Regions from separate parts of the Microbacterium shimangi genome, predicted to be linked through region 1. Evidence: predicted binding sites of a transcription regulator. Region 1 holds the regulator's gene; the other holds the start of a gene.
What was found. The regulator HspR, encoded in region 1, represses chaperone genes until heat shock. The targets are predictions, from matches to a motif close to AAGTTGAGTCNNNNNGACTCAACTT.
Positions count from the first base shown of each region.

Region 2: the regulator HspR is predicted to act here: its motif matches at 6,329-6,353, upstream of ACFXQA_RS13330 (Hsp20/alpha crystallin family protein).

Region 1 covers NZ_JBIGII010000003.1:840,654-849,345, forward strand. The annotation lists gene ACFXQA_RS05680 (hypothetical protein) at 52-621, shown strand; gene dnaK (molecular chaperone DnaK) at 822-2,681, shown strand; gene ACFXQA_RS05690 (nucleotide exchange factor GrpE) at 2,684-3,292, shown strand; gene ACFXQA_RS05695 (DnaJ C-terminal domain-containing protein) at 3,300-4,289, shown strand; gene ACFXQA_RS05700 (heat shock protein transcriptional repressor HspR) at 4,324-4,782, shown strand; gene ACFXQA_RS05705 (hypothetical protein) at 4,839-5,447, opposite strand; gene ACFXQA_RS05710 (ABC transporter ATP-binding protein) at 5,561-7,288, shown strand; gene ACFXQA_RS05715 (ABC transporter ATP-binding protein) at 7,285-8,692, shown strand, end outside.
Region 2 covers NZ_JBIGII010000006.1:83,233-91,924, forward strand. The annotation lists gene ACFXQA_RS13295 (amidohydrolase family protein) at 1-387, shown strand, start outside; gene ACFXQA_RS13300 (acyl-CoA dehydrogenase family protein) at 384-1,565, shown strand; gene ACFXQA_RS13305 (ABC transporter substrate-binding protein) at 1,674-2,678, shown strand; gene ACFXQA_RS13310 (ABC transporter permease) at 2,756-3,607, shown strand; gene ACFXQA_RS13315 (ABC transporter permease) at 3,607-4,461, shown strand; gene ACFXQA_RS13320 (ABC transporter ATP-binding protein) at 4,458-5,273, shown strand; gene ACFXQA_RS13325 (LLM class flavin-dependent oxidoreductase) at 5,270-6,256, opposite strand; gene ACFXQA_RS13330 (Hsp20/alpha crystallin family protein) at 6,378-6,812, shown strand; gene ACFXQA_RS13335 (hypothetical protein) at 6,881-7,429, shown strand; gene ACFXQA_RS13340 (carbohydrate kinase family protein) at 7,429-8,313, shown strand; gene ACFXQA_RS13345 (hypothetical protein) at 8,494-8,692, shown strand, end outside.

The sequences.
Region 1 (8,692 bases):
GAACGCCGCCCACCCGCGCCGCTAGGCTCGCGACCGACGAGAGGAACCGACATGGCCGACGATCACCAGAAGCCGCCGCGCGGGGCTGGTGCCCGCCGCCCCACCCGTCGGCAGCGGATCGAGGACTCGGGCATCGACCCCGCCGACATCGCGGCCTACTTCAAGGAGCGGGTGTACGCGACCTTCACCGGGCTCGCGATCGTCCTCGTCGCGGCGACGTCGGAGCATCCCGAGGCCGACCACGCCTTCTTCGCACTCATCCTCGGGGTGATCGGCATCACCGCGGCCGGGTTCGTGTCGGAGATCATCTCCCACCTGTCGGTGCACCAGGAGTTCCCCGATCGCGCGGGGTTCGTCCTCGCGCTGCGCATCGCCGGCGGAGCCATGGGCACGGTGCTGGTGCCCGGCGTCATCCTCGTGCTGGCGTGGATCGACGTGTTCCCGCTGGACGGCGCCCTGATCGCCTGCGTCGTCGTCTTCATCATGACGCTCGCCGTGATCGGCTGGTTCGCGGTCCGTCGCTCCCGTCTGCCCTGGTGGCAACAGCTGCTCGCGCTGGTGATCCTCCTGGCCCTCGGGCTGCTCGTGATCGGCCTGCAGACGATCGCGCACTCCGTCTGAGACCGCCGGCGCGAAGTTGAGCCGATTCATAGCAAGTCCGCTTGACGGCTCCGCGACCGCTCGTTAGCCTTGAGTCATACGGGCTCAACCCTTCGAAAAGGTCAGGGACCTATCGACCCACTCAGGGATCGAGCCCCCCAGAACTCGATATGAACTCAAGGTCCGCAGCATCCGCTCGGTCCGTCTATAAGGAGATCAACATGGCACGTGCTGTTGGAATCGACCTCGGAACGACGAACTCGGTCGTCGCAGTCCTCGAGGGTGGCGAGCCCAAGGTCATCGCGAACGCCGAGGGCTTCCGCACGACCCCCTCGGTCGTCGCGTTCACGAAAGACGGCGAGGTGCTCGTCGGTGAGACCGCGAAGCGCCAGAACGTCACGAACGTCGACCGCACCGTCTCGAGCGTCAAGCGCCACATGGGTACCACGTGGGGCTTCGACGTCGACGGCAAGAAGTGGACGCCGCAGGAGATCTCGGCGCGCATCCTCCAGAAGCTCAAGCGCGATGCCGAGGAGTACCTCGGAGACACGGTGACCGACGCGGTCATCACGGTTCCCGCGTACTTCAACGACGCCGAGCGCCAGGCCACGAAAGAGGCCGGCGAGATCTCGGGTCTCAACGTGCTGCGCATCATCAACGAGCCGACGGCCGCGGCCCTCGCCTACGGTCTTGACAAGGGCAAAGAGGACGAGCTCATCCTGGTCTTCGACCTCGGTGGCGGAACGTTCGACGTGTCGCTGCTCGAGGTGGGCAAGGACGACGACTTCTCGACGATCCAGGTTCGCTCGACCGCGGGTGACAACCGCCTCGGCGGTGACGACTGGGACCAGCGTCTCGTCGAGTACTTCATCAAGCAGTTCAAGGACACCACCGGTGTCGACGTCTCGGGCGACAAGATCGCCCTTCAGCGTCTGAAGGAAGCGGCCGAGCAGGCGAAGAAGGAGCTCTCGAGCTCGACCTCGACCAGCGTCAACCTGCCCTACCTCTCGCTGACCGACTCCGGCCCCGTGTCGCTGTCCGAGACGATCACGCGTGCGAAGTTCGAAGACCTGACGAAGGACCTCCTCGACCGCACCAAGAAGCCGTTCGAAGACGTCATCCGCGAGGCCGGCATCAAGGTCGGCGACATCGACCACGTCGTTCTCGTCGGTGGGTCGACGCGTATGCCCGCCGTCGCCGAGCTCGTCAAGCGCGAGGCCGGCAAGGAAGCCAACAAGGGCGTCAACCCCGATGAGGTCGTCGCCGTGGGTGCTGCCCTCCAGGCCGGCGTGCTGAAGGGCGAGCGCAAAGACGTTCTGCTCATCGACGTCACCCCCCTGAGCCTCGGCATCGAGACCAAGGGCGGCATGATGACGAAGCTCATCGAGCGCAACACCGCCATCCCCACCAAGCGGAGCGAAACCTTCACGACGGCAGACGACAACCAGCCGTCGGTCGCGATCCAGGTCTTCCAGGGCGAGCGCGACTTCACCCGCGACAACAAGCCCCTCGGCACCTTCGAGCTCACCGGCATCGCGCCGGCTCCCCGCGGCATTCCGCAGGTGGAGGTCACCTTCGACATCGACGCGAACGGCATCGTTCACGTCTCGGCGAAGGACAAGGGCACCGGCAAGGAGCAGTCGATGACGATCACCGGCGGCTCTTCGCTGTCGAAGGACGACATCGAGCGCATGGTGCGCGAGGCCGAAGAGAACGCGGCAGAAGACAAGAAGCGCCGCGAATCGGCTGAGGTGCGCAACCAGGCCGAGACCCTCGCGTACTCGATCGACAAGCTGCTCGTTGAGAACGCCGACAAGCTGCCCGACAACGTCAAGTCCGAGGTGCAGGGTGACGTCGACGCGCTGAAGGCCGCTCTCGCGGGCGAGGATGACGACGCGGTGAAGACCGCGTTCGACAAGCTCAACCAGAGCCAGGGCAAGATCGGTGAGGCCATCTACAACGCGGGCCAGTCCGAGCAGTCGGCTCCGGATGCTGCGCCCGACGCACCGACGGATGCCCCCTCGTCTGAGGAGGACGTCGTCGACGCCGAGGTCGTGGACGAAGACGAAGAGAAGAAGTAGTCATGGCCGACAAGAACTTCGACCAGCCGCAGGACGGCGACGACGAGGTTCGGCCGAACGACGAGGGATCGGTGGCTGAGCCCACCGACCCCTCGTCGGCGGACGATCTGACGGTGGACGACATCCTCGGCGCTGCGCAGACCGCTCAGGCGCACGCCGAAGACAACGCACCTGTCCCCGGGCCTGTCGAAGAGCTCGAGTCGCAGCTCCTGAACGACGTGAAGCGGCTGCAGGCCGAGTACGCCAACTATCGTCGACGCACCGAGGACCAGCGCGAGCGAGAGATCGAGCGTGCGAAGGGCGAGGCGGTCAAGGGCATCCTTCCGGTGCTCGACGACCTCGACCGTGCCGTCAAGCACGGCGACCTCGTGCCCGGCACGCCGTTCTCGGCCATCGCCGACAAGGTGCGGGCCGTGGCCGAGCGTCTGGGCGTCATCTCGTACGGCGTCGCCGGTGAGGCATTCGATCCGCAGCAGCACGAGGCGATCTTCCAGGCGCCGACCGCGGGCGTGACGGTGCCCACCGTGCTCGAGGTCGTCGAGGTGGGTTACCGCCTCGGCTCCGTCGAGCTGCGACCGGCGAAGGTCGTCGTCGCCGTCCCGACCGAGTAGGAGCACGATGGCGAGTCAGGACTGGTTCGACAAGGACTTCTACAAGGTGCTCGGGGTGGACAAAGACATCGCGGAGGCCGATCTGAAGAAGACCTACCGCAAGCTCGCCCGCAAGTATCATCCCGACTCGAACCCCGGTGACGCGAAAGCCGAAGCGACCTTCAAAGAGGTCAGCGAGGCCTACGCGGTGTTGAGCGACGCCGAGCAGCGCGCGGAGTACGACCAGATTCGCGCCATGGGCTCCGGTGCGCCCCGGTTCACCGCGGGCGGCGGCGGGAACGCCGGCTTCGAAGACGTGTTCAGCGCCTTCGGTCAGGGTCGCGGGGGCTCGCGCACCCAGTCGGCGGGCAACTTCGAGGACTTCTTCGCGAACTTCGAACCCGGCGGATTCGGTTCGGGCCGGTTCGGCCAGACCACCGGCGGCTATCGCGGTTTCGGCGGTCCGCAGCGCGGCTCCGACGTCACGGCTCGGACGACGGTTGACTTCGTCACGGCGACCAAGGGCGAGACGATCTCGCTGCAGGGCGAAGACGGAAAGCCGTTCAAGGTGAAGATCCCCGCCGGTGTCTCGGACGGGCAGAAGATCCGTCTTCGCGGGCGCGGGCGCCCTTCACCCGACGGCGGCGAAAGCGGCGACATCGTCGTGCAGGTGGCCGTGCGGCCGCATCCGGTCTTCGTGCGCGATGGACTCAACCTGCGCGTGACGGTTCCCGTGACCTTCACCGAGGCCGCCCTCGGAGCCACGATCGAGGTTCCGACCCTCGGCGGTGATTCCGTGAAGCTGCGGGTCGCGCCGGGTACTCCGTCGGGCCGCGTGCTGCGGGTCAAGGGACGCGGCGTCGAGACCTCGAAGGGCACCGGCGACCTCCTCGCCGAGGTGCAGGTCGCTGTGCCGTCGCACCTCGACGACGCGGCTCGTGAGGCGCTGATGCGCTATCAAGAGCTCGAGCCCCGAGAGAACCCGCGCGCCGACCTCATGACCAAAGCGCGCGGCTGAGACGCGCGTGGGCTGACCGACGGAGGTGACGGAGATGATGGACGACGAACTCGACGACGATGCTCCGATCTTCGCGATCGCCGTGGCGGCCGAGCTGGCGAACATGCACCCGCAGACCCTTCGCCAGTACGACCGACTCGGGCTCGTCGTGCCCGAACGCACGCGCGGCGGATCGCGGCGCTACTCCTCGCGTCACGTCGGTCAGCTCCGCGAGGTGTCGCGGCTCTCGAGCGAGGGCATGAGCCTCCCGGCCATCGCGCGGCTGCTCACGCTCGAACAACACGTGCACGCCCTCACCCGCCGCGTGACCGACCTCGAACGCCAGCTGAGCGCGGAACGCCAGGCGCGCCCGGGTGCCCGCGTGTTCGCGGCCGGCGCGACCGGCTCCGTGGTGACGCTTCGCCACGGCGCGCGCGTGCGGCGCGCGACAGACGTCGTGCTGTGGCGTCCCCGGCATCCCGGAGAGCCCGCCGACGGGTCGGCAGCGGACTGACCCGGTACGGCGTTCTCGCTCAGAACGCCCGCCGTGCGGCGTGACGCGTCGCGGGCTCAGCGCGGACCGGGACCGGGGTCGATCCGCAGAACCTCGGGCGATTCGCCGACCGAGAAGTCGTCGACGATGCGGATGCTGCGGGCGATCTCGTCGACGGCGGGTATGACGGTCGCGACGCGCTCGCGATCGGAGCACACGGCGGTCAGGGTCACGAAGTGGGTGCCGGTGTCCCAGGTGTAGGTGGCGAAGGGCGGGGTGCGCGGGTCGGCCGGAAGGTCCATCACGAGCTTCTCGCCCGTTCCGAGGAAGGGGTTCCGGAAGTCCTCGGTGTCGTCGTACTCCATCGGCATGCTGGCGCGGGCGGCGCGCAGCTGAGAGGTGGCCTCCTGCACCTGGGCCATGACGACGACCAGCTCGGGGTCGGCTTTCCACACCCAGACGCGCACGCGGCCCGCGGCTCTGCGCAGGAGGAACGGCGTCGCCTGGCTCGCCGCCCACGCGAGGAAGCCGCTCGCGGGACGCTCGGTCGCGCCCACCGCCGTCTTCGCCTGCCCGAGCAGCATGCGGATGGCGGCCTTGCGATGGCGGCGGCCGCGCAGCCCGAGCGATTCGGTCACGGGCACCCAGCGGGCGGGATCGGCATCTGCCTGCAGTCGGGTCGGCATGGCCCCTAGCGTAGGCGGCTCACGGTGTCTATCCCGTGTCGGAGGTCCGTGGCAGGCTGTGACTACGGCCTCGGTCGCGTCCACCTCACGCTTTCGCACCCTTCGGAGTCCCCGTGCTCGGTAAGCTCCTCATCCGCTACCTGAAGACCTACCGCTGGCTTCTGGTGGGTGTCCTCGTCTTCCAGTTCGCGTCCGCGATGGCGTCGCTGTACCTGCCGCGTCTGAACGCCGACATCATCGACCAGGGCGTCGCCCAGGGAGACACCGGCTTCATCTGGTCGACCGGCATGGTCATGCTCGCCATCTCGCTCGGTCAGATCACCGCGTCGGTGATCGCGACCTACTTCGCCGCGCGCGCCGCGATGGCGGCGGGCCGCGACATCCGCCGCGACGTCTATGACAAGGTCAGCGGGTTCTCCGAGCGCGAGGTCTCGCAGTTCGGCCCCGGCTCGCTCATCACGCGCAACACGAACGACGTGCAGCAGGTGCAGATGCTGGCCATGATGGGCGCGACGATGCTCGTCACCGCCCCGCTCCTGGCCATCGGCGGCGTCATCATGGCGCTGCAGCAAGACGTCGGGCTGAGCTGGCTCATCGGGGTGTCGGTGCCGTCGCTGCTGATCGTCGCCGCGCTCATCATCAGCCGTATGGTGCCGCTGTTCCGCACCTTCCAGAAGAAGCTCGACGCGGTCAACCGCGTCATGCGCGAGCAGCTCACCGGCGTCCGCGTCGTTCGGGCGTTCGTGCGCGAAGACATCGAAGAAGAACGGTTCGGCGTCGCGAACACCGACATCATGGTGGTCGGTCGAAAAGTGGGGTCGCTGTTCGTTCTGCTGTTCCCCCTCGCGATGCTGGTGCTCAACGTGACGGTCGTCGGCGTGATCTGGTTCGGCGGCATCCAGGTCGATGCCGGCACGGTCGAGATCGGTACCCTGTTCGCGTTCATGCAGTACGTCGGTCAGATCCTCATGGGGGTACTGATGGCGAGCTTCATGACGATCATGATCCCGCGCGCGGCGGTGTCGGCCGAGCGCATCGGCGAGGTGCTCGCGAGCGAGTCGACCCTGACCCGCGCGGCGAAGCCCGTGACGGTCTTCCCCGCCCCCGGCTCCCTCGCCTTCGACGGTGTCGCCTTCACCTACCCCGGTGCAGAGTCGCCGGTGCTCGAGGGCATCAGCTTCGAGGTCGCACGCGGTGAGACCGTCGCGATCGTCGGGTCGACGGGGGCCGGAAAGACGACGCTGATCTCGCTCATCCCGCGACTGTTCGACGTGACCGGTGGCGCCGTGCGCGTCGGCGGCGTCGACGTGCGCGAGGCCGACCTCGACGAGCTGTGGAAGGGCATCGGGCTCGTCCCGCAGCGGCCGTTCCTCTTCACCGGCACCGTCGCGTCGAACCTCCGCTTCGGCAGAGAAGAGGCCACCGACGACGAGCTCTGGAAGGCACTCGAGATCGCGCAGGGCAAAGACTTCGTTCTCGAGATGGAGGGCCGGCTCGACGCGCGCATCGCGCAGGGCGGCACCAACGTCTCGGGGGGTCAGCGGCAGCGTCTCGCCATCGCGCGCGCGATCCTGCACCAGCCCGAGATCCTCGTCTTCGACGACTCGTTCTCGGCGCTCGACCTCTCGACCGACGCACGACTGCGTCAGGCGCTCTGGCGAGAACTTCCCGAGGTGACGAAGGTCGTCGTCGCGCAGCGTGTGTCGACGATCACCGACGCCGACCGCATCGTGGTGCTCGAGAACGGCCGCATGGCCGGCGTCGGCACGCACGAACAGCTGCTGGAATCCAGCACCACCTACCGCGAGATCGTCGAATCCCAGCTGGGAGTGGAAGCATGAGCGCCCCCGACGCCCTCACCGAAGACGAGCGCCTCGAACTCGAACTCGCCGAGCAGGCCCGCCAGAACTCGGGCGACTGGGATTCGGTCGCCCCCGGCAAGGCCACGAACTTCGGCAAGAGCTTCGCCCGTCTGATCGGACTCCTGCGGCCGCACGCGGTCGCGTTCGCCTTCGTCTCGGTGCTCGGCGCCATCGGTGTGATGCTCGCAGTACTCGCGCCGCGCATCCTGGGTGAGGCGACGAACCTCATCTTCGAGGGGGTCGTGTCGCGCTCGCTCGCCGACCAGTTCCCCCTCGGCACCAGCCAGGAGAACGTCGTCGAGTCGCTCCGAAACGCCGGCCAAGGCGACCTCGCGAACATCGTCGGCGCGATGCAGAACTTCCAGGTCGGCGCCGGCGTCGACTTCGACCGGCTGCGCATGGTCATCATCGCCGTGCTCGCGATCTACGTCGCCTCGTCGTTCCTCAGCTGGATCCAGGGCTACGTGATCAACATCATCATGGTCCGCACGATGTGGCGCCTGCGTGAATCGGTCGAGGCGAAGATCAACCGCCTGCCCCTGTCGTACTTCGACAAGGTGCAGCGCGGCGAGCTCATCTCGCGGGTCACGAACGACATCGACAACATCACTCAGACGATGCAGCAGTCGCTCTCGACGGTCGTCACCTCCGTGCTGACGGTGATCGGCGTGCTCGTGATGATGTTCACGATCTCGTGGCAGCTCGCCATCGTGGCGCTCATCTCGCTACCGCTCATGGCGGTGATCTTCGGGGTCATCGGCCCCCGCTCGCAGAAGGCGTTCAGCGTCCAGTGGCGCAAGGTCGGGCGCCTCAACGCCCGCGTCGAAGAGTCGTTCTCGGGTCACGCGCTGGTCAAGGTCTACGGCCGCGAGAAAGACTCCCGCGAGAAGTTCGAGGCGGAGAACGAAGAGCTCTACCGCGCGAGTTTCCAGGCGCAGTTCCTCTCCGGCATGATCATGCCCGGCATGATGTTCATCGGAAATCTGACCTACGTCGGCATCGCGGTCCTGGGAGGGCTGATGGTGGCGAGCGGTCAGCTCCGCCTCGGCGACGTGCAGGCGTTCATCCAGTACTCGCAGCAGTTCACGCAGCCGTTGTCGGAGCTCGGCGGAATGGCCGCCGTCGTACAGTCGGGCACGGCATCCGCCGAGCGCGTCTTCGAGCTGCTCGATGCCGAAGAACAAGAGCCCGACGCCGAAGATGCGCCGCGGCCGGTCGACGGTGAGGGCGTCATCGAGTTCGAGCACGTGCGCTTCTCCTACACGCCCGAGCGCCCGCTGATCACCGACCTGTCGTTCCGGGTGGAGCCCGGCCAGACCGTCGCCATCGTCGGGCCCACGGGCGCCGGCAAGACGACGCTGGTCAACCTGATCATGCGGTTCT
Region 2 (8,692 bases), on a different contig from region 1:
GGCGTCGGGGCGGGCCTGCCCGGGGGGTACGGCATCAAACTGCGCTACTCCAGTCCGATGCTCATCGACGATGTCGCCGCCGACTTTCCGGGTTTGACGATCATCTTGGCGCACCCCTCGGTGCCGTGGCAGGACGAAGCGCTGTCGATGGCCGCACACAAGGCGAACGTGTTCATCGACCTCTCGGGATGGTCGCCGAAGTACTTCTCCGCCGCGCTCGTGCGCCAGGCCGGCAGCATCCTTCAAGACAAGATGCTCTTCGGCTCCGACTACCCCGCTCTCACCCCCGACCGCTGGCTCGAAGACTTCGCGCGCCTCGAGATCAGAGACGCCGCGCGCCCGAAGATTCTGAGGGACAACGCGGTGCGGGTGCTCGGGCTGTCGTGAGCGCGCTCTATCCGGTCTCGGATCTCTACGGGTTCGCCGATCTCCTCACCGAACCCGAGGTCGCCAAGTTGAGGGCGCTCCGGGAGGTTCTCGAGCAGCAACTCGCGCCGATCCTGCCCGATTTCTGGGAGCGTGCGGCGTCGCCCGTGCACCTGCGTGAGCCGCTTCGCGATCTGCGTCTCATCGACGACCCGGCGATCCTCGACCCGCGCGGGCGCTCCCGCGAGCTCTACAACGGTTTTCGCACTTTCGAGTTCTCGCGCACCGACGTCAGCACCGGCATGCTCTACCACGGGCAGGTGGCGATGTTCCGAGAGTTGGTGCGGCAGGGCGGCAGTGCGCAGCAGGTCGCGCAGTGGGACGACGCCATCGTGTCGTTCTCGATGACCGGATGCTTCGCACTGACCGAACCCGATCACGGGTCCGACGTCGCGCGCGGGCTGCAGACCACGGCGCGGCGCGAGGGCGACGAATGGATCCTCGACGGTCGGAAGCGATGGATCGGGAACGCCGCTCACTCGGAGTACGTCGCGGTCTTCGCGCGCGATGTCGCCGACGATCAGGTCAAGGTGTTCCTCGCTCGCACTGACGCGCCGGGGATCAGTCTCACCACGATCGAGCGGAAGATCGCCCTGCGCCTGATCACCAATTCCGACATCGACCTCGACGGTGTGCGTGTGCCGGATTCGCATCGGCTGCAGCGGGTCGCCTCGTTCGCCGACGTCTCGACTCTGTTGCGCACGCTCCGCCCCGACGTCGCGTGGATCGCCGCGGGGGCGCAGGCGGGCGCCTACGAGGCCGCCCTGCGGTACACCCTCTCGCGCGAGCAGTTCGGGCGTCCTGTCGCCGGATTCCAGCTCGTGCAGGACAAGCTGGTGCGCATGCTCGGAAACGTCACCGCGTCGCTCGGTATGGCGGTCCGTCTCGCCGAACGACGCGAGGGCGGCGTCTCGCGCGACGAGGACTCGGCGCTGGCGAAGGTGTGGATCGCCGATCGGCTGCGAGAGACCGTCGCGTGGGCACGGGAGGTCGTCGGAGGCAACGGCATCGTCGTCGACCATGATGTGGCGCGATTCTTCGCCGATGCCGAGGCGGTCTACACCTACGAGGGAACCCGTGAGATCAACACCCTCATCGTGGGACGCTCGATCACGGGGTTGAGCGCGTTCACCCGGTGATGCGCCGATCCCTTGTCGGCGGTCTGCGTTTCAGGTAGCCTGATACCCCGGCCGGTGTTCAGTGGAACATCGGCAGCACCATCTCGACGAAGAGATATGAGGAGAGCAATGACGTTTTCCCGGAAGCACAGTGCGGCGGTCGCCGCCATAGTCCTGATCACCGGTCTCGCCGGATGCTCCGGCTCGACGAGTCCGAGTGGGGGCGGTGGCGCCGAGCAGACACTCGACCCCGCGAGCCCGGTCGCCATCACGGTGGGAACCCTGCCCGCGGGCGACTACGCCCCGCTGTTCATCGCGCAGGAAGAGGGGTACTTCGCCGACGAGGGCCTCGAAGTCACGATCGAGACGATCGCCGGGGGCGCTGTCGGGGTGACCCAACTCATCTCGGGCGACCTGCAGTTCAGCTCGGCCACCTGGGCGAACGTCCTATCGGCCGTGTCGCAGGGCCTCGAGTTGCAGGTGGTGCGCGAGGGCACGGACTCGAACAAGGAGGGCATCAACGGCATCATCGTCGCCGAGGACTCCGGCATCGAGTCGGTCGAAGACCTGCGCGGCAAGACGGTCTCGGTGAACACCCTGCAGTCGGCGACCGAGGTGCAGATCCGCGACTGCTTCGCCTCCGAGGGCCTCGAGCCCGGCGAGTACGAACTGGTCGAGGTTCCCTTCCCCGAGGTCGGTGCCGCGGTCAGCCAGGGTCGGATCGCCGCGGGCCTCGTGCCCGAGCCGTTCATCACCATCGGCGCGTCGCAGGGGCTCACCAGCATCCTGGCGCCATCGGTCTGCAACGAGGACCAGCAGAACAGCCCCCTCGTGACCTGGAACACGTCGAAGGCGTACGCGGATGAGAACCCCGCCGTCGTCGCGGCGTTCGTACGAGCCATGGACAAGGCCACCGAGCTGGCTCTCGACGACCCGAACACCGTCGTCGAGATCCTGCCGACGATCACGACGCTGACGCCGGAGCTCGCCGCCGCCATCACGCAGCCCAGCTTCGTGCGCGACGGTACGCCGAACATCGAGGGAGCCCAGCTCACGATGGACCTCATGGTCGAGTACGGGCTTCTCGAGGAGCCCCTCGACGACCTCTCGCAATACGCCTGGCAGGCCGAGTGATCGCGCGGCGCGGAGCGCGGGAGTCATCCCGCCTCCGCGCCGCCCCCACCGATGACACCCGAGCAAGAGGAGCAGTGATGGCGTCCGTCACCACGGGTACCAGGCTCGCGCCCCGGCGTGCCCGCGCCGGGTCTCGTCGCGGATCGCATCGCGGCCGCACGATGGTGCGAGGGGCCGCGGGGCTGCTCGCGGTGTTCGTGATCGCCGAGGTCATCTCGCGCTCGGGCATCGTCGACGAGGCCTTCCTTCCGCCAACCTCGGTCGTGCTGGTGCGCGTCGCCGAGCTGCTGGTCGACCCGGCCTTCCTCGGCGCGGTGGCCGCGACCCTGCAGGCATGGGCGGTCGGGCTGGTCATCTGCATCGTCGTCTCGGTCACGCTCGGGGTGATTCTCGGATCGTCGCCGGGCGCGTACTCCGCGAGCCGTGCCGTCATCGAGTTCCTCCGACCGATCCCGTCGGTCGCCCTCATCCCCCTCGCGATCCTGGTGCTCGGCAACGACGCCGAGATGAAGATCGCGCTCATCGTCTTCTCGACGGCCTGGCCCGTGCTCTTCAACACCATCTACGGCATGCACGACGTCGACCCGATCGCCAAGCTGACCGCGAAGAGCTTCGGTCGGGGGAGGATCGCCACCCTCTGGGAGGTATCGCTCCCGAGCGCCGCTCCCTTCATCTTCACCGGCATCCGCATCGCCGCCTCCGTCGCGCTCATCGTCGCCATCAGCGCCGAGCTTCTGGCGGGGGCGTCCGACGGACTCGGACGATGGATGCTGGACGCCAGTGCGACCGGCAATCGCCCCGACCTGGTCTACGCCGCGACGATCATCGCGGGGCTCCTCGGACTCGCGATCAACGGGGTGCTCGTGCTCATCGAACGGCGCTTCCTCTCGTGGCAGCCCGCGCTCAGGCCCACCGGGAAGGACGACTGATGACCGCCACGACGACGTGGATCGGGGTCGTACGGCCCCCTCGCCGATCGGCCGTCGCCTCGCGCAGACTCCGGCAGTTCGCCGTGCGGTGGGGTGCTCTGCTCGCGCTCGGGATCGTGTGGGAGATCGCCGCGCGATCAGCCGGCTCGCCCTACTTCCCGCCGATCTCCGAGATCATCCAGCGGTTCGCGAAACTCTGGCTGTCGGGGCCCGTCACTTCGCTCTTCCTCACCGAGGGCGTGTTCGCCGACATCGTCCCGAGCCTCGTCCGCATGCTGGGCGGCTGGTCGATCGCCGTCGTCGTGGCGGTTCTCCTCGGGGTGGCTATCGGACGCAGTCGCGTTCTCGGAGATTTCGTCGAGCCCGTTGTGCACTTCGCCCGGGCCATTCCACCGCCGGCGTTGCTGCCGATCTTCTTCATCCTGCTCGGATTCGGCAACGAGATGCGCGTTTCGCTGATCGCCTTCGCGGTGGTGTGGCCGGTGCTGCTGAACACCATCGACGGTGTGCGCTCGGTCGAGCCGCTGCACCTCGACACGGCGCGGGTGTTCGAGATGGACCGCCGCAAGGTCTTCTTCGGGATCGTGCTGCCGAGTGCTGCCCCGAAGATCTTCGCCGGTATGCGGGTGGCCCTGTCGGTCGCCCTCATCGTCATGGTGATCTCCGAGATGGTCGGTTCGCAGGAGGGTATCGGCTCGATCATCCTGGGCGCCCAGCGCACCTACCGGATGCTCGACATGTGGTCGGGCATCCTCCTGCTCGGAATCCTCGGCTACGTCCTCAACGCGATCCTCGCCCTGGTGGAATCGCGCGTCACGAGATGGCACCGGGGCGCACGAGAAGGAGTGTCATGAGCATCGCGACCACCGCCACCGACCTGCTCACCATCGAGGGCCTCGGCCACGTCTACGAGGGCAAGCAGCGACACGAAGCCATCGGGCGACTCGATTTCACGGTTCCGCAGGGTGCGTTCGTGTCGATCGTCGGACCCTCGGGATGCGGCAAGACCACCATGCTGCGGTGCCTGTCGGGTCTCATGCGGCCGACCCGCGGCACGGTCCTTCTGGGCGGCGAACCGGTGATCGGGGTGCCGCGCGACCTCGCGCTCGTCTTCCAGGACTACAGCCGCTCGCTCTTCCCCTGGCGGACGGTGGCCGGCAACATCGCCTTCGTGCTGCCGCGCGGCGGGATGTCGAAAGAGGAGCGCCAGTCGCGCATCGATGAGAGCCTCGACGCGGTCGGGCTGACGGGCGCGGCCGAGAAGTACCCGTGGCAATTGTCGGGGGGGATGCAGCAGCGCGTCGCGATCGCGCGGGCGCTCGCCTATCGCCCGAAGATCCTGCTGATGGATGAACCGTTCGCCTCGGTGGATGCGCAGACGCGTGCCGAGCTCGAAGATCTCATGCTGGCGGTGCGGGAGAAATTCGACATGACGATCCTCTTCGTCACCCACGACATCGACGAGAGCGTCTACCTCGCCGACCGGGTGCTGGTGCTATCGAAGTCGCCGTCGACGATCGTCGCCACGATCGACGTCGATCTGCCGCGGCCGCGCGACCAGGTCGCCACCCGCGAACTCGACGCGTTCGTCCACCTCCGGGGGAGCATCGCCCGCATGATCCGCGACCAGTCGACGCGCCGTGCTGCGCCCGACGCCGAGGCCTAGACCAAGACGGCGGCGAGGTTCTCCAACCCGGCGGAGCGGTCCTCTTCCACCGGGATGAGGATCACACTGGTCGCCCCGGCACGATGCCGGGCGGTGATTCCTTCGTGCACGCGCGCGGGTGTACCGACGAGCGCAAGGGCATCGACCCACTCGTCGGGCAGGGCGGCGGCGAACGCCTCGGGCGTGCCCGCGCGCTCGCGGAGTGCGATCAGCTCGTCCGCGAACGCGAGGGGTGCGATATGCGGGTGCCAGTCGGGTTCGCCCACGACGGCGAGAGCCGGACGCACCAGCTCGCGGGCAGCAGCATCCGACGCGGCGACCGCTGCGACGTCGTAGGTCACGACCCGTAGCGACGCCGTAGGAGACCCCGCACCCCCGCCGGACACCGTGGCGATGGATGCGCGGATGTACTCCGGGGTCGCGGGCTCCGCGAGCACGACGCCGTCGGCGATCGCTCCGGCCGCTGCGAGCGAACGAGGGCCGCGCACGCCCCAGACCAGGGGCGGCGGCGTCGCGGGCGCCGACTCGAGGCGCACGTCCGCCACGTTGACGTACCTCCCGGCCGGAGGGCCCGGCTCGCCCCGCAGAAGCGTCGTCAGGGCGGAGGTGTATTCGCGCAGGAGAGTGAGCGGGCTCCCGGGCCATGCCCCGACCGAGCGCATCCACTGCGGCATGCCGTGCCCGATGCCCACGACCACCCGGCCGGGGAACAGCTGGGCGAGGGTGGCGATCTCCATCGCGGCGAAGGCGACGTTCCGCGCGCCGGCGGGCAGGATGCCGACGCCCACCGTCACGCGGGTCGTCGAGGCCAGCACCGCCGCAGCCTGGGCGACGCCGCCCCGGAATCCCAGATCTTCGACGACCCACAGTTCGTCGAAACCGAGCCTCTCGGCCCGCTGAGCGAACGGGATGACCTCCGTGGGCGGAAGGTCGCGAGGAAGCACGACGCCGACAGAGCGCGCAGGACGAGCGGGGGCGGTCATAGTGCTTTCATTCTCGGCGATTTTTCAGCGATCGGAATGCGCACTCGCGCGTCGGGAGTGCTAATTTATCCGTAGTTGAGCCGAGGGGGCTCAACCTCAAACGGAAGGAGATGGATTCATCATGGCAATGACTTTCGACCCTTTCGCGGAGCTCGATCGCCTCGCCGGGAGCGTGCTGTCGTCGCGCTCCAACCTGCGGGTGATGCCGGTCGACCTCTACCGCGACGCTGACCGGTACGTGCTCAACGCCGACCTGCCGGGTATCGATCCCGGATCGGTCGACATCGACGTCGACGGCCAGCTGCTCACCATCCGCGCGCAGCGCACCGCTGGCGGTATCGAGGGTGCGAAGTGGCTGACCCAGGAGCGCCCTGCGGGGAGCTTCCTCCGCCAGTTCAGCATCGGCGAGGGTGTCGACACCTCCGGCATCTCTGCCAGCTACGACAACGGCGTGCTGAGCGTCGTCCTCCCCGTGAGCGAGCGCGCGAAGCCGCGCAAGGTCGAGGTGCAGAGTGTCCGCCACGACTCCGACGTGCAGCCGGCGATCCGGAGCTGAGCCGAGCCCTCACGCGCAGACGCCCCGCGGGACGCTCCGCGGGGCGTCTGCGTCGGTAGCCTTGTCTGGTGGATACCCAGATCGTCGAGCACCTGTCCGCTGCCCGCGTGCGTCGCGACGTGCAGAACATCCGGGATGCGCTCTCGGAGCTCTCCGCCGGTGACGTCGCTCGCGCGGTGATCCGGTCACCGCGCTACGGCCTGTATGTCGTCGACGGCACCGTGCGCACCGGCGTGGGCAACCAGCTCATGCTCGCCGACGTGATCCTCGGCACGGGCAGCGAGATCCAGCGCATCTATCCGTCGATCCCCGAGGTCGTCCCCACTTTCGACCCCGAGGTCGGTGGCGCGCTCGACGGGCTCGGCCACGGCGACCTCGTGCGGGTGACCTTCGCCACCCCCGCGCACGGCGCGTTCGCGATCACCGGCCCGCTCACCGCCGGCAACGACGACTTCCTCCTCGTGGGCAGCTGGATCGTCTCCGCGGCCGGCAGTGTCGTGCCCCGCGTCGCCGCCGTCGAACGGTTCCCCGAGGTCGAGACGCACGCCGCCAACGTGCCGCCCCTCCGCTCGGCGATCGTCGAGGCAGCATCCGCCCCGGTCGTCGAGGCGGGCTGATGACCGGCACGCCCGCCTACGACGTCGTCGTCATCGGTGAGGCGCTCGTCGACATCGTCGAGACGTCGGCGGAAACCTCCGAGCACGTCGGCGGCAGCCCCGCGAACGTCGCCCTGGGGCTCGGGCGCCGGGGTCTGTCGGTCTTGCTCGTCACCCAGCTGGGCTCCGACGAACGCGGCGAACGGATTCTCGCGCACCTCGAGGATTCGGGGGTGACCCTGGCGCCCGAGTCGTTCACGCCGCGGCCGACGTCGACCGCCCTCGCCCGCATCGGCCCCGACGGTCAGGCGTCGTACGTGTTCGATCTCGCGTGGAACGCCTTTGCCCTGCCCGGCACGCCGACGCGGGTGCTGCACACGGGATCGGTGGCCGCCTTCCTCGAGCCGGGCGCCGAGTCGGTGCGCGAGGCCCTTCGCGCGTCGCGCGCCGCAGAGGTCACGTTCGACCCGAACATCCGCCCGGCGCTCGTCGGCGCGCACGCTCCCGCCTTCCGGGCGTTCGAGCACACGGCCCGGCTCGCGACGGTGGTGAAGCTCAGCGACGAAGACGCGGCGTGGCTCTACCCGGGGGCCTCGCTCGACGCGGTCGTCGATGCCATCCTCGCCCTCGGGCCTCGCCTGGTGGCGGTCACCCTCGGCAGTGCCGGAGCCATCGTGGCGACGGCGATGCAGCGACTCACGGTCCCCGGCGAGAGGGTGGCGGTCGTCGACACGATCGGCGCCGGCGATACCTTCATGGCCTCCCTCATCTTCTCGGTGGCGCGCCTCGGTAGTGCCGGCCTTTCGGCGCCCGCCCTCGAGCGGATCGGGCGCGACGCCGTGCACGCCGCGGCTCTGACGGTCTCGCGCGCCGGGGCCGATCTGCCCTGGGCGAGCGAACTCTGATCGACCCCCGTCGGCGCTACCGCTGACGTCGATTTTCCTCTCCACGCGGCCCAGCACACCCGTGCCCGCGATGCACACGGGGTGGCAGGGAGTCAACCCGCGCGCCTTATCGCCCGGGGGCGCTTAGACCGGTACCCCGAGTTCGGTTCATCCCCCGGACCGGCAGCCGAGAGGAACAACATGTCCGAAAGCTATGGAGGCGGTTACACCGCACCGACGGGCGGCGAGAGCTCCCAGCCGTCCGGAACCGTCGAGACCGCGAAGAACGAGGCCGGAGAAGTCGCGAGCACCGCGACCCACGAAGCAGGCCACGTCGTGGAGACCGCCCAGAACGAAGCCGCAGCCGTCGCCGGCGAGGCGAAGACCCAGGTCAAAGACC